2 regions of the Lachnoanaerobaculum sp. Marseille-Q4761 genome follow, and region 2 is predicted to be linked to the other one. Evidence: predicted binding sites of a transcription regulator. Region 2 holds the regulator's gene; the other holds the start of a gene.
What was found. Region 2 encodes NrdR, which represses ribonucleotide reductase genes. Its sites were predicted from a motif close to CACAANATNTTGTG; they were not measured.

Region 1: the regulator NrdR is predicted to act here: its motif matches at 3,934-3,947, upstream of nrdD (anaerobic ribonucleoside-triphosphate reductase).

The regions. Positions count from the first base shown of each region.
Region 1 is NZ_JAGEKB010000001.1:1,214,017-1,222,031, forward strand. Features, by position in the region: gene J4O15_RS05635 (ABC transporter substrate-binding protein) at 1-653, opposite strand, end outside; gene J4O15_RS05640 (ABC transporter permease) at 736-1,530, opposite strand; gene J4O15_RS05645 (ABC transporter permease) at 1,520-2,470, opposite strand; gene J4O15_RS05650 (alpha-hydroxy-acid oxidizing protein) at 2,668-3,606, opposite strand; gene nrdD (anaerobic ribonucleoside-triphosphate reductase) at 4,125-6,293, shown strand; gene J4O15_RS05660 (TetR/AcrR family transcriptional regulator) at 6,543-7,106, shown strand; gene J4O15_RS05665 (ferredoxin reductase) at 7,199-7,999, shown strand.
Region 2 is NZ_JAGEKB010000002.1:383,434-391,448, forward strand. Features, by position in the region: gene J4O15_RS08965 (IS1634 family transposase) at 1-1,117, shown strand, start outside; gene argS (arginine--tRNA ligase) at 1,235-3,004, opposite strand; gene efp (elongation factor P) at 3,163-3,723, opposite strand; gene aroQ (type II 3-dehydroquinate dehydratase) at 3,788-4,225, opposite strand; gene aroE (shikimate dehydrogenase) at 4,222-5,097, opposite strand; gene J4O15_RS08990 (YqeG family HAD IIIA-type phosphatase) at 5,094-5,612, opposite strand; gene nrdR (transcriptional regulator NrdR) at 5,609-6,061, opposite strand; gene J4O15_RS09000 (DUF4190 domain-containing protein) at 6,088-6,468, opposite strand; gene J4O15_RS09005 (galactokinase) at 6,465-7,763, opposite strand; gene J4O15_RS09010 (DegV family protein) at 7,893-8,015, opposite strand, start outside.

The sequences.
Region 1 (8,015 bases), on a different contig from region 2:
GATTCAAGTTTTATCTCGGTATCTGATACACTTATTGCCTTATATGGACCTGTACCTGATACATTCTTTGTTTCATCCACACCTACCTGCATATCTATAATTGCGGAATAAGGCTCTGCAAGGAAGTTTATAAGAGCAGGGTTTGGCTCTGTGCTAATAAATGTAAGAGTCCGGCCGTCAGCCTTTATCTCCTTGATTTTCATATCAGCGGGTGCTCTGTCATGTACGGCTATCAAATCTTCAAAACATTCCTTTGCGGCAGCGGCATCAAGTTTTCTTCCTGATGAGAAATTTATGCCATCCTTTATTATAACTTCCAAAGTATTGTCATCTAAAAATTTATAGGACTCGGCAAGCCATGGAACAAGCTCTATATTTTCATTCAGTTTAAATAATGTTTCACCTACACCATATCGTACACAGCTCCATCCGGAATAGTCGGCATGGGGATTAAGTCCTGCATCAGACATTCCCACACCATAGCTTGTGGTACCATAGACCATTGTTTTTACATCTGAGGTACTGTCTGAATTTGCTGCCGTAGTTTCGGCATTTGTAGTATTTTCATTTGCCTGCTTATTGGGAGCGGCACATGCACCAAGCAGTAAGGCTGTACTAATTGCAGCAGAAATTAATTTCATTTGTTTTTTCATTTTATTGATACTCCTTTATATATTATTGGATATATGATGGCTAAAATTATTATGTGTATATTATAAAGAACTTTTACAAAATCTATATATTGTAATAATCTCTTAGAGCTTCTCCAAATATATTAAATATAGATACTGTAATAAATATGGCAACACCGGGAGAAAGAGTAATCCAGGGTGCGATTTGAAGCAGACTTCTGCCTTCATTTATCATGCTTCCCCATTCAGGCGTGGGAGGTGTAGCACCAAGCCCAAGAAAAGAAAGTGCGGACAGTTCCATCAGGCTTGTACCTATATCAAGGCTTGCCGTTACCGCAATCTGTCCTATTATATTGGGCAGTATTTCGGTAAACACTATCTGAACGGTATTGCTGCCGCTGAGTCTGGCGGCATTTATATATGTGGATGTTTTGGTAGAAAGTACCAGCCCTCTTGCAAGTCTTGCATATCTTGGCCAGCCCACCGATGCCAATGCGATTATCGCACCGAACATTCCGTTTTGGAAAAGTCCCGCAGCTGCAATTGCAAGCACAAGCCCCGGGAATGCCAGGAATATATCTGAAACTCTCATAAGTACGGTATCGGCTATGCCGCCAAGATATCCGCAAAAAAGACCGACTATAACACCTGTAATTGACATTAAAAGTACCACAGCCAATGCAGAAAATACACTTATTCTGCTTGCGGCAATTACTCTGGAAAACATATCTCTTCCATAGATATCCGTTCCCATTATATGGGATAGAGAAGGAGCATTTTTTGCAATCATAAGGTTTTGCTCGGATATATCAAAGGGTGTAAGCTTCGGTGATAAAAAGGCAAACAAAAGCAGTGATATAACAAGTATTGAAGGAATAATGATTTTTTCAGTTCGCATATTTGCCTCCTTCAATTCTAAGTCTCGGATCTAAAAAGTAATAGGAAATATCAGCCAACAGATTTATAAAGACATATATAAATGCCATCCAAAGCACATAGGCTAAAATCACGGGATAATCTCTAAGCTTGATAGATTCTATAGCCAGTTTACCGATGCCGTCCCACATAAAAATACTCTCAACTATAGCACTGCCGCCCAGCAGACTGCCAAAGCTTAATGCCATAAGTGTAATAAGAGTAAGCGATGTAAGTCGTAGTACATTAAAAAATATAATAGTATTTTCCTTTATTCCTCTGGCTCTTGCACCGCTTACATAGGGTTTTGACAGCTCGGATATAATAAGAGCACGAATCTGCCTGATATACTTTGCACTCATTGCAAGTGAGAGTGTAAGCGTAGGCAGTATAAGGCTTTTAAAGCTTGTGCCCTGTGAAATCACAGGTAGAAGCTTCATCTGCAATGCAAAAACATAGGAAAGCACAAGTGCTACAAAAAAATTAGGGAGTGAATTGCCTATAAAGGACATTGCCTTGATAATATTATCAAATATACTATTTCTTTTTATTGCTGAAAGTATTCCAAGAGGCAAAGAAATAAGTATGGTTGTGATTAGAGAGCTGATACTTAAAAGCAGTGTATTCGGCAGTTTACCTATAATATAGCCAAAAACCGGTTTGCCGGATACATAGCTTACACCCATATCACCCTTTATTATGCCGGACAGCCAGCTTAGGTATTGAATTATAAAGGGGCGGTTTAAGCCCAGTTCCTCTCTTTTTTGATTTATAAGTTCAGGGGAAAGCATTCCTCCTATAGCTTCATATCTTACAGCCACAGCATCACCTCCGGTAAAATAGATGAGAGCAAAGGATATAAAGCTGATGCCTATAAGTATAGGTATCAATGATAACAATCTTTTAAAAATATATTTACACAATTTTGCCACCTAAAAAGGTAAAATTTATTTGTTTAAGCCTTGGCTGTAAACATGATAATAGAATATAAAAGTGGAGAGAATATGTCAAGAGAAAATGAAAACGAGTTTCATATTAGAAAAGATATAATTAGAACAGATAAAAAACTTACTCTACAATCTTAAAGTCGCCTTTAGGTTTGCAAAGTAAGTTTTTGATATTATTTTATATATAACACGGAAGAGTCAAAGGAGTCGGTATCCTTTATACCTGTATACATCATAAGCTCTGAAAGCTCTTCATTCATTTTATTTATTTTTTCGATTACACCGCTCTCACCATACTTTAAAAGCTGTGGAAGTATGCCCCTTCCTACAGATACGGCATCAGCACCAAGTGCCAGAGCCTTGTAAGCATCATAGCCTGTATCCATTGAACAGTCTACAAATATTTCCATTTCTTTTAGAACTTCCCTTATTCTTGGAAGTATCATAAGCGGTGGGATACCGAAAGGAATTCTGCCATGATGATGTGATACAACTATTGCGCTGCAGCCGACCTTCTTTACTTTTATGGCATCCTGTACAGATAAAACACCCTTTGCCACAAAAGGTATTTTTGCAAATTTCACATATTCCGTGAGGTCGGATTGTGTAACAGGTCCCATAGGTATTCCGTCAACTATATCGTATTTGCCATCAGTTCCGGGAACATGATCTATATCTATACCTACTGCAATCGCACCGCATTTTTTTGCAAATTCTATTTGCTCAAAGATAATATCATGGTCTGCAAAGGGCTTTATGATTCGTACGGTCTTTGCACCGATATCCACTATTTCTTTAAACTCATCATCAGGCTCCATACCTACCCAGTTTAAAATATTTAAAGCCTTTGCAGCCTTGGCATACTCAAGCATAGGCTTTTTTCCGTCCTTACCGACCTTATTCAAATGTGAAAATGCAGGCATCATTATAGGAGAGTCAAATTCTATCCCGAATATTTTTTTATGCTTATCGGGCAGTATAGAATCTATTGCTCTCATTTCAACTAAAATATTGTCCAGATAATTTCTGTTATGAATATTTGCATCCTCGGGTTTTCCGCTTGTTACTGGGATAAGACCGGCAGGTCCCGGCCATTTAATATTTTCCGACATACTGATCCTTTCTAAAATACATTATCACCATGTGATATTTTATAGTAGTTTTAAGCTAATAATAGCATAGTTAAAACATTATTTTCAAATCTAAATTTAGTCAGAGGGAAACTATATTTTGTATGAAATAAAAATTTTAGGCACAAGATATAAAGGTTTCAAAACAGATAAAAAAGAATAGTGAACTGTAGATTGTTAAGTTTTTTATGGTCAAAAATTCTAATAAAATTGTATTTATTTTGTATTTTGAAAATTTTAGATGTGTTTTTGGTGTATTTCATACATAAAGTTTTAATACATTATGTGGTAAAATACGCATTGACCAAACACTACATATTGTGTATACTATGAAAACATAAGCGCTAAAGCTTGATTTAGGTATGTGTTCACAAGAAAATATCAGACGGATTTAGGCAATACCTTAGCATACATAAAAGCTTGGCAAAAAAATAACTGCGAGAATTCGTAGATAATATATAGTAATAATTTTTGAGGAAGGTTTGAGGAAGGATTCAGATATGAGAATCATAAAAAGAAGCGGTGCAGAAGTAGATTTTGATATTTCAAAGATTATAGCTGCCATATATAAGGCAAATGCTGTAGTAGGCGAAGATGATAAATTAAAGAAATCTCAGGTAGACCGTATTGCCAATACTGTAGAAAATCAGTGCATGAGCATGAACCGTGCTATGAGTGTGGAAGAGATACAGGATATGGTTGAGGATGGCATCATGAGAGAGAATGCTTATGAGGTTGCCAGAAAATATATTACATATAGATATGTTCAAAGTATTAAGAGAAAAAATAATACAACTGACGATAAGATTTTATCACTTATCGAATGTGATAATGAGGAAGTAAAGCAGGAGAATTCAAATAAAAATCCTACAGTAGCTTCAGTACAAAGAGATTATATGGCGGGAGAAGTTTCAAAGGATCTTACAGAAAGAATACTTCTTGACAGTGAGGTAGTGGAAGCTCACAAAGCCGGAATACTTCACTTCCATGATGCAGATTACTTTGCACAGCATATGCATAACTGTGACCTTGTAAACCTTGAGGATATGCTTCAAAACGGTACTGTAATATCAGGTACTTTTATAGAGAAGCCGCATAGCTTCTCAACAGCTTGTAATATAGCTACACAGATTATTGCACAGGTGGCATCCAGCCAGTACGGCGGACAGAGTATATCTCTTACTCATCTTGCTCCTTTTGTGGATATCAGCAGACAAAAAATCCGTGATGAAGTGGAAGCTGAGATGTATGGTCTTAATGTATCAAAGGACAGAAAAGAAGAGATTATAGAGAACAGACTTCGCAGAGAAATCACAAAGGGTGTACAGACTATACAGTATCAGGTAGTTACATTGATGACCACAAACGGTCAGGCTCCTTTCATTACAGTATTTATGTATTTGAATGAGGCAAAGAATGAGCGTGAAAAAGAAGATCTTGCACTTATCATTGAAGAGATGATAAGACAGAGATATCAGGGTGTAAAGAATGAGAACGGTGTTTGGGTAACACCTGCATTCCCTAAGCTTATCTATGTGCTTGAGGAGGACAATGTTCGTCCGGGAAGCAGATATTATCATCTTACAAAGCTTGCTGCAAAATGTACAGCAAAGAGACTTGTACCTGACTATGTTTCAGAAAAGAAGATGTTTGAGTACAAGGTTGATAAAAACGGTAACGGCAATTGCTATGTACCTATGGGATGTAGAAGCTTCCTTACACCATATGTGGATGAGAACGGTAAGGCAAAATACTATGGAAGATTTAACCAGGGTGTTGTTACAATCAACCTTGTAGATGTTGCACTTTCATCAGGTGGAGATACCACTAAGTTCTGGGAGATATTTGATGAAAGACTTGAGCTCTGCCATCGTGCCCTCAGAGCAAGACATGAAAGATTAAAGGGAACACCTTCGGATGTAGCACCTATACTCTGGCAGCATGGAGCTCTTTCCAGATTAAAGAAGGGTGAGCCTATTGACAAGCTTTTATATGGCGGATATTCCACAATAAGCCTTGGATATGCCGGACTTTATGAATGTGTAAAGTATATGACAGGAAAGAGCCATACAGATGATGTGGCAAAACCTTTTGCGCTCAGTGTTATGCAGAAGATGAATGATAAGTGTAATGAGTGGAAGAATGCGGAGAGTATCGACTATTCTCCATACGGCACACCGCTTGAGTCTACAACATATAAGTTTGCAAAGGCTTTACAGAAGAGATTCGGTATAATAGAGGGTATTACAGATAAGAACTATATCACAAACAGCTACCATGTACATGTATCTGAGGATATAGATGCATTTACAAAGCTTAAGTTTGAGAGTGAGTTCCAAAAGCTTTCACCGGGTGGTGCGATAAGCTATGTAGAAGTACCTAATATGCAGGATAATCTTGAGGCGGTAATGAGCCTTCTCGGATTTATCTATGACAATGTTATGTATGCAGAGCTTAATACAAAATCAGATTACTGTCAGGATTGCGGCTTTGACGGCGAAATCAAGATAGTTGAGGATGAGGGTAAGCTTGTATGGAAATGCCCAAAATGCGGTAATACAGACCAGAGTAAGCTCAATGTAGCAAGAAGAACCTGCGGTTATATAGGAACACAGTTCTGGAATCAGGGTAGAACTCAGGAAATTGCGGATAGAGTATTGCATCTATAATATAAAACTAAAAAAAGCTGTTGCTTTAACGATTGATAAATCGTGAAGCGACAGCTTTTTTATATAAAAATCATTTATCCTTAAATAAAGAAGATTAGACATTTCGGCAAGTATTCTTTTTGCACACAGAGTAAAATGGATACTGCGTAAATCTGCAAAAATATTGACAAAATAAATATAAAGCATTATACTATGAATGAATATAAGTAATTATTCATTCATAGTATAAAAAAGAGGAGGTTTACAGCATTGGACAAAAAAGAGGCGTTAAAGACAGCCGCCTATGAGATATTCTCTAAAAAGGGCTATAAGGCTACGGGTATTTCAGAGATTGCTAAACAGGCGGGTGTGGCAGTCGGTTCTTTTTATAATTATTATGAAAGTAAAGAAGCTATTTTTTTAGATATTTATATAGATGAAAATAATCGTGTGAGACAGGCAATGATAAATGAAATGGACTTAAAACTTGATATGGTTGAACTTGTCGGTAAGATTTTTAAACAGTCAAGAAATTATGTTTCATCAAATAAAATTCTTGTGGAATGGTATAATCCTGTTATTTCCAAAGAATTGCACAGTTATTATTCTTCAGAGGAAGGAAAGGCAGCAAACCCCTTTTATCAGTTTTTGCTTAAGACATTTACCAATCGTATGGTAGAAGAAGGGTATTCGCAAGAGAAAATCCAAGATATTTTGCAGGTCTATAATTTGTTTTATTATATGGATATGAATATTGCAGAAAATGAATTTCCGAATATTGGCAGAACTCTTGAAATACTTGCCACAAATTTTATCAAAGGATTTTTAAAATAAAGAATTTAATTCTTTATTTTTTTGAATATTTATGAATGAATATAATATTTATTCATTCATAAAATTTTGTAATCAATAAACAAGGAGTAAAAATGAAAAGAGGTAAAAAAATGTTAGTAATTATTATATCTGTTCTTGGAGTTATAGGTCTCATCAGCTGGGGGATTATTGCATACCTTGGGGGTAGCCGGACTTTAGAAATCAAAGCTGTTGAAAGAATAAATGGAGATTTATACTTTATTCGCCTGACAAAACCTGAGTCTATTACATGGAAAGCAGGATCTTATGCCAATATCAGTATAGCTGAGAGCGGAAAAATGACTGCGGATGCGGTATCAGGGGCTACAGACGTTGATGGAGATAAAAAAGAAAAAAGCCGTTGGTTGACAATTGCTTCAAATCCTGAAGAGAATGAGATACTTATTTTGACACATAATAGCGGCAGTATATATAAGGAAACCTTGATCGGATTACCGGCAGGCAGTAAGGTTAAAATGAGTTGGCTTGGAGCCGGGCTATCACCTTCAGATGATAAAAAAGTGATGGTTTGCTTTGCATCTGATGTGGGTATTGCAGCAATAAGACCTATTATCAAAGAATGGGCATATACACGAGAGATTTACTTCACTCACTTAGATAAGGGGGTGAAAGCTTTTAATGGGGAAATATCAGAACTTACAAAGTCAGCGACAAGTTTGACCTATGAAACTTCAGACAGCATTTCTAAAAGTAAAGAACAATTAAAGAATGCAATAAATAAATATGGGAATGCAGCCATATATCTTTTATCAGGACAACCTGATGATGTCGGTGATATAAAGAAATTCCTCGCAGAAAACGGGATTGACAGCAAGAATATAAAAACGGACAGCTTTAGAGGACTGCAACAGTAAATAAAATAGAATTAAG
Region 2 (8,015 bases):
TTCAAAAGAGAATAGGCACTCCCCGATAATAGGGCAAGCTTTACTTTTAGATGCTAATCTCGTACCTGTCTCCATGCAAATGTATCCAGGAAATGAATCGGAAAAGCCATATATTAGAAAAGTTATTGAAGAAATGAAGCAACGACACAACGTATCAGGCAAGACGATTCAGGTGGCTGATAAAGGACTTAATTGTGCACGAAATATTTATGCTGCAGTTAAAGAAGCTAATGATGGCTATATATTTTCAAAATCAATACATGGTAAGAATCTAAGTGAAAAGGAAAAGAAATGGGTTCTACTTGAGAATGATACAAATGTCTTTTCTAATTACACTGATGAAAGAGATAATATATCTTTTCGTCTTAAATCCTGTATTGACAGCTTTGATTACAGTTTTAAAGAGATTGATCCGGAAACAGGAAAAGAGAGTGTTACAAGGTTCTCTATAAAAGAAAAGCGTATCGTCTCTTATAATCCTAACCTTGCAAAGAAACAAAAGCTTGAAATAATGAAAATGGTCGATAAAGCTTCAAAGTTTTCTACATACAAAAATATCGCTAAAGATGAACTTGGAGATTGTGCTAAATATGTAGACATCATAACGAAAGATAGTGCAGGCAAGAAAATAAAGCCTATAATAGATTTAAATAAATCTAAGATTGATGAAGATCTTAAATATGCAGGATATAATCTTTTAGTGACATCCGAGATAGATATGGAGCCATTACAGGTATATAAAACATACCATAGCCTATGGAAAATCGAGGAATCTTTTAGACTTACAAAATCATACCTGGATGCCAGGCCTGTTTATTTACAGAAAAAAGAAACAATCTATGGGCATTTTTTGATATGCTACCTTAGCTTGTTTCTTTTAAGAGTATTAGAAATCAAGTGCTTCAAAAATAAAATAAACTCTTATGACTTGATTAACTTTATGCGTGATTTTAGGGTGGTAAATAAAGGTGATAATACATATATCAATATATCAAGAGACCAGGCCGTTAACGAAAAGGTTAAAAAATTGGTTGGCTTTAGTAACCTTGATGCCCTCTATTTAACCAAAGCTGAAGTCGACAATTTCTTTCAAAACTGCATGCTCTTGGATACCTAGAGTACTAGGTTTTGAGAGAAACGACGGAAGTCAGGTAATATAGCAAAAATATTTTTTTGAAAAATAAAAAAGATCTGTCATACCTTTGTTGATAAGCATAACAGATCTGAAAACTATTTACATTTTATTCGGTGCTTCTATTCCAAGCAGATCTATAGCCGCTTCAAGCAGCTCCTTTGTAAGAAGTATGGTTGCAAGGTATCCCTTCTTTTTTGTTTCATCACTCTCAGAGAGTATTTTTATTTCATGATAGAAAGAATTAAATGTATTTGAAACCGAATATATAAATTGGCATATTTTATGCGGAGCAAGCTCAGTCCATGCCTCCCTCATAATCTCATTATATCCCGCAAGTTCCATATACAGCTTTTTATGAATATCCTCTTTTGGAACGGTCAAATCATTCAGACTTACCTTCTCACTGCCGCTCTCATAATATTTTTCAAGAATAGACTTTATTCTAACTATTGTATAAAGAATATAAGGTCCTGTATTTCCTTCAAAGGAAGTAAATCTGTCAATATCAAATATATAATCCTTAGCCGCCTGATTGCTGAGATCCGCATATTTTATAGCTGCAAGACCTACAATCTTTGCGGTATTTCTTGCCTCCTCATCAGATATATCTCTTGATTCCTTTATCTTTGCAAATACCGCATCCTCGATATCCTTAATCACGGTTTCAAGACGAACCACTCCACCGTCTCTGGTCTTTAAAGGTTTTCCGTCTTTTCCGTTAATCGTACCGAAACCTATATATTTAAGCTCATGATTATCGGGAACTATACCTGCAATTCTTGATACTCTGAAAAACTGTGTATAGTGAAGTTCCTGTCTTTTATCCGCAATATAAATATATTCATCAGGAGAATAAAGCTTCTCTCTTTCAACCAAAGTTCCAAGATCTGATGTGGCGTAGAGTGCCGCACCGTCTGATTTTCTTATAATACATGGGGGTAATTCCTTTTTATCACCCTCCATAGCTATATCTACAACCAAAGCTCCCTCTGAAACTCCGGCTATTTTTCTATCCTCAAGGTCTTTTATCAGATCCGGAATATAAGGATCGGCATCCGACTCGCCCTTCCAAAGATCAAAGTCTACAAGTAATGAACTGTAATTTTTCTTTAAATCCTCTACAGATACATTCATTATATGTTGCCATATCTCTCTATAAGGTCTATATCCACTTTGAAGTGCCAAAGTGGCTTCCTGTGCTCTTTGCTTAAATCCCTCATCCGTCTTTGACTTTTTTGATGCCGCCGGATATATTTCTTCCAAATCATTCAATGTAAATGGTGGCTCTTTTGGGAATTCGCCATCATAATTTTCCTTAAAATATACAAGCTCAGGCTTTCTTTCTCTAAGCTCTTCTATTATAAGCCCCATCTGTAAACCCCAGTCACCCAGATGCACATCGGCTATTACTTCATTTCCGAAAAATCTTCCCATCCTCTTTAGGCTCTCACCTATAATAGCTGAACGCAAATGACCTATATGCAGAGGTTTTGCCACATTTGCACCGCCATAGTCGATTATTATTTTCTTTGAAGGATTATCAAGCTCAATTCCATACTTCGATGCGGCTGACATATCTTTCATATATTTTTCAATAAAGGCATTGCTGATATTTATATTGATAAATCCCGGCATAATAGCCTCGATTTTTTCAAAACTGTCATTATCCTTTAGTATTTCCACCACTTCATTTGCTATATCAATAGGCTTTTTCTTATATTCCTTAGCCGCTGCCATAGCTCCATTGCACTGATATTCGCAAAGGTCCGGTCTGTTTGATATATTGACCTTTCCGTATTTTTCATCATATGACAATTTCACAAAGGCGGACTTTAATTCATCTGAAATCAATTCTATAATTGTCTTCATATATCTCCACTCTGTATATTGATTTTGTCCTGCAAACATTATCTTATCACTTGCCTGACAATATAAAAACAGCTAAATCTTTATTCAATAAGATCTTATATCTAATATATTAAAGCTGTTAAAAAAGACGGTCAGAACGACCGTCAAGCATTAAAATTTTAAACTCTGGATAAATACTCACCTGTTCTTGTATCAATCTTAATCTTATCACCAAGATTTACAAACAAAGGAACATAAACAACCGCTCCTGTTTCAACTGTTGCAGGCTTAGTAGCACCCTGTGCCGTATTTCCTGCAAATCCCGGTTCTGTATCTGTAATTTCCAACTCTACGAATAAAGGCGGCTCTACAGAGAATACATTGCCGTTGAATGAACATATCTTAACCATCTCATTCTCTTTTACAAACTTTAATGCGTCTCCAACCTTGTCTGAATTGAGTGCGATCTGATCATATGTATCAACATTCATAAAATTGAACATATCTCCATCTGAATATAAATACTGCATATCCGCTCTGTCTATTCTTGCCTGTGGGAATTTCTCAGTAGGTCGGAAAGTTCTCTCAACAACGCTACCTGTAATTACATTCTTAATTTTTGTACGAACGAATGCAGCTCCCTTTCCCGGCTTAACATGCTGGAATTCAAGAATCTGAAAAACCTGACCTTCCTCAATCTCCAATGTTAAACCATTTTTAAAATCACCTGCTGAAACCATTATTATTTCCTCCTAAAACTTTCATGCGATACTTGAACTATTTTATAACAATTTTTATATCAAATCAAGACTTAGTTTGTTCAATTATATACTCCATTGCTAAAGTATATCCATATAAACCAAGCCCCGCTATTTGACCTGTACATACAGGCTGTGTAATTGACCTGTGTCTAAACTCTTCCCTGTCGGAAATATTTGATATATGCACTTCCACCTTTATACAATCAAGGCTTTCCAGAGCATCCCTTATAGCAACACTTGTATGTGTAAATGCGGCAGGATTTATAACAATTCCTAAAGGCTTTTCATAATATGCTTCCTGAAGCTTATCAACAATAGCACCTTCATGATTGCTCTGAAAACATTCCACATCCACGCCAAGCTCTTTTGCTTTTTTTTCAATCATTTCCAAAAGATAATTATAATCTCTATTTCCATAAACTTCCTTATTTCTTATACCGAGGAAGTTCATATTTACACCATTTATTACCAGAATTTTCATCCCATTCTCTCTCTAAGCTTCTCTGTCAACAATACTTTTACTTTTTTTATTATATCTTCGCTTACTTTGACATCATTCCATATTTCAAAACTCTCAACACCTTGAAGAATAAGCATATCAAGTCCGTTGATACAGATTTTGCCGTTTTCTTTCATTTTTTTTATAAATGCAGTTTCAAATGGTGTATAGATAAGATCAATACCCGAATCACATTTTTTATAAAATTCATTATCATCAATTATACAGCTGTTTATATTAGGAAACATACCCACATCTGTAGTTTGGAATACAAAATAATCCTTATACTCCAATATATCAATATTTTTTTTCAAATCATCCAAAGAGATTGTGGATATATTTTTAAAGCTGTTAAAAATTTCCGCTTTTAATTCTTCAGCCCTTTTTATATTTCTGTTTACTATGGTAATAGACCTTGCACCCTCTTCAATTGCAAGATAAAGCGCAGCCTTTGCGGCACCACCCGCTCCAAGTAAAATAATATCCCTATCCTTTATAGAAAGCCCGTTATTTTTTATACATTTACACAGTCCTATAATATCGGTATTATAGCCCCTATATCCTTTTGATGTCTTAACAAGAGTATTTATTGCACCGATTTTTTTTGCTCTCTCATCAATTTCATCAACAATGCTTAATACATCCCTTTTATATGGAACGGTTATATTAAATCCCTTTATATCCAAAAAAAATGCCCCTTTTATAGCATCTTCTATATTTTCTTTTACATGAAATGCCATATATTTCATATCTATATTCATTTCATTTGCCAAAGTATTTTGTAATAGAGGTGAAAGGCTGTGAGAAACAGGATTTCCTATAATTCCATATATTTTTGTACCGGCGTTTATCATTTTTTCTTCCTCTTTGATAATTTCCTTTTATAAAAGAACAGCACTATTTTTTCAAAGAATCTTTTTAATACTATCTGTATCTCCTCCTTGGGGCTGATAGGATTAACCAAAACAGAATATACCTCTGCATTGTTCGCACCCCAAATATCGGTAAAAATCTGGTCTCCCACAAATACCGTCTCTTCTTTTTTGACATTCAAAATATCCATAGCCTTTAAATAACCCTTTTTTGAAGGCTTATTTGCCTTATATATATATGGCGAGGATACCATCTTTGCAAATGGAGCCACTCTTTTTTCTTTATTATTTGAAATCAGGCAGGTTTTAAATCCTATTTTTCTTAATGATTTAAAAAATTCTATATTAGCCCTGTTTGCCCTTGTTCCATGTGTGGTCAAGGTATTATCAATATCAAAAAGCACCGCCCTAAAGCCCCTATTGTAGAGCTTTTTAAAATCTATATTATATATATCTTTTTTATATAAATCCGGAAAAAGTTTATTCATAAAAATCATTTCTTTAACAGTTTTGCAATCTCATCCACAAAAGTATTTACATCCTTAAACTCCCTGTATACAGATGCAAATCTTACATAGGCAACCTCATCCAAATCCTTTAATTTTTCCATCACAAGCTCACCTATCTTTCTGGTAGGTATTTCACCGACTTCCATAGAATAGATTTGGTTTTCTATATCATCTACAGTCTTTCTTATCATAACGGTAGAAACAGGTCTTTTATGGCAACTTTGTATAATACCTGCTTCTATTTTGGATCTGTCAAAATTTTCTCTGGTATCATCCTTTTTTATAACCATAAGAGGTATGGTTTCAAGTTTCTCATAGGTGGTAAATCTTTTATTACATTTCTCGCACTGCCTTCTCCTTCTTATAGAAGAGTTGTCCTCTGCCGGGCGAGAGTCAATCACCTTTGTTTCCTGCGCTTGGCAAAACGGGCATTTCATAAGCTTATCCTTTACTAAAAATCATTTTATAACTCATCTGTTTCCACATCAAAATTATCATCAAAATCAAATTCAAACGGCAGATTATAATAATCACCATAATCCAGTGAATTATTGTAATCACTGAAATGGTCATACCAATTATCGTCATAACGATAATCGGTATCTGTCATTCCTAACATAAACAATATAAATAAAATTATTGTAACAACGGAAAGTATAAATCCTGCTATAGACAGTGCAAGTCCAAATCCCGCCTTTGCATCAACCCCATGCCCGTTTCCCATTGATAAAACAAACAGTACCACTCCGGCTATTCCAAGCGGTATTCCAAGGCACATACAACAAAGTACACAGCTAAGTATTCCTACAATCAGGCAGGCTAGCGAATATTGTTCTTCTTTCATTTATCCTCCTTAAAAAATTCATTTAAACATATAGAACCATAAGGTCTTATTTTCATTTTATAACATGAACCCTTGCCCATAAATTTATCCATATAGGCAATATATTCATCACTGTATTTTTCAGGCACCATTGCCATTATAACTCCGGCAAACCCGCCGCCATGTACTCTGGTGGCTCCAATATTCCTTTCATTTAAAAATTTTTCCGACAGTGACAATGCCACGGTGATTCCCTGCTCATTCGGTGCGTTATTGGTATATACATTTTGCAGATACTTCCATGATGAATTACCGCTATCTGTAATATTTTTTAAGAATGTTTCAAAATCATTCTCCGCCAAAGCCTTCACCTCTTTTTCAACCCTTTTGTTTTCATCAAAGAAATGGATACTTCTAAGTATAGCTCTGTCTCCGGCAAATCCTCTTATCTTTATTATATTCTCATAAAACTCTTCTTCATTTACTTCCGACAATGTGTTTTTGCCGAAATATTTTGCCACCATTTTCATTTCTGCAGGTATGGATGAATAATCAGCAGAAAGATCCGCATGACCTCTTCCTGTTTGAACTATAATCAAATCATGTTCGGCACCTGCAAAATCAAAATCTATCTCATCCACCTTCGGCAAATCGGGATTTTTAAAATCTATACTGATAAGTCCGCCATAGGCACAGCACATCTGATCAAGCAGCCCGCTTGATTTATCCCAGTAAATATTCTCTGCATATTTTCCTATATAGGCATAATCTGTTTTTGATAATTTATTGTCATTAAATAATGTATTTATAATCTGACATATCAAAGTTTCAAAAGCGGCTGATGAGCTTACTCCGGCACTTGAAATAACATTGCTGCTGATATAGGCATCAAAACCGCCTATAATCGCCCCTCTTTTCTTAAATCCTGCCAGAATACCCTTTAACAGCTCCACAGTGCCTATTTTCTCAACCCCCGGCTCAATATCCTTTATATTTACTTTGAACTTCTGTGAAAATGTCTCACTTATAATATTTACAATATCACTGTCGTTTTTTGCCGCTACAGCTATACAGTCAAGATTTATGCTTCCTCCAAGCACCTTGCCGTTATTGTGGTCCGTATGATTCCCTGAGATTTCCGTTCTTCCCGGAGATGAAAAAAGCTTAATATCCTTTTTGCCGAACTCTTTTGAAAAACCGTTTAAGATACATTCATATCTCTTTAGATTTTTTTCAACTTCATTCTTTCCATAAAGCTCTTCAAATAATTTTTTTCCGTTGTTTTTTAATATATTTTTTGCCTCAAGTAAATTCATATAACCCTCGCTAAATGTTTATAGTAAATCAAACATAAATATTATCCATCTATGTATTCTAAAAATAGTTTATCATAAATCCAAAAAAAGTACACAATTTATTATTGTGTACTTTCATATATTTAAGATTTATCCTATTGCAAGTACTATACCGCCATCGCCTGCATACATGGTCGCCACACCTGCACCGTTTACAAGCTTTACATCTTTAAACTTATTGCAATCACGAAAAAGATTTGCTACATACTCGCC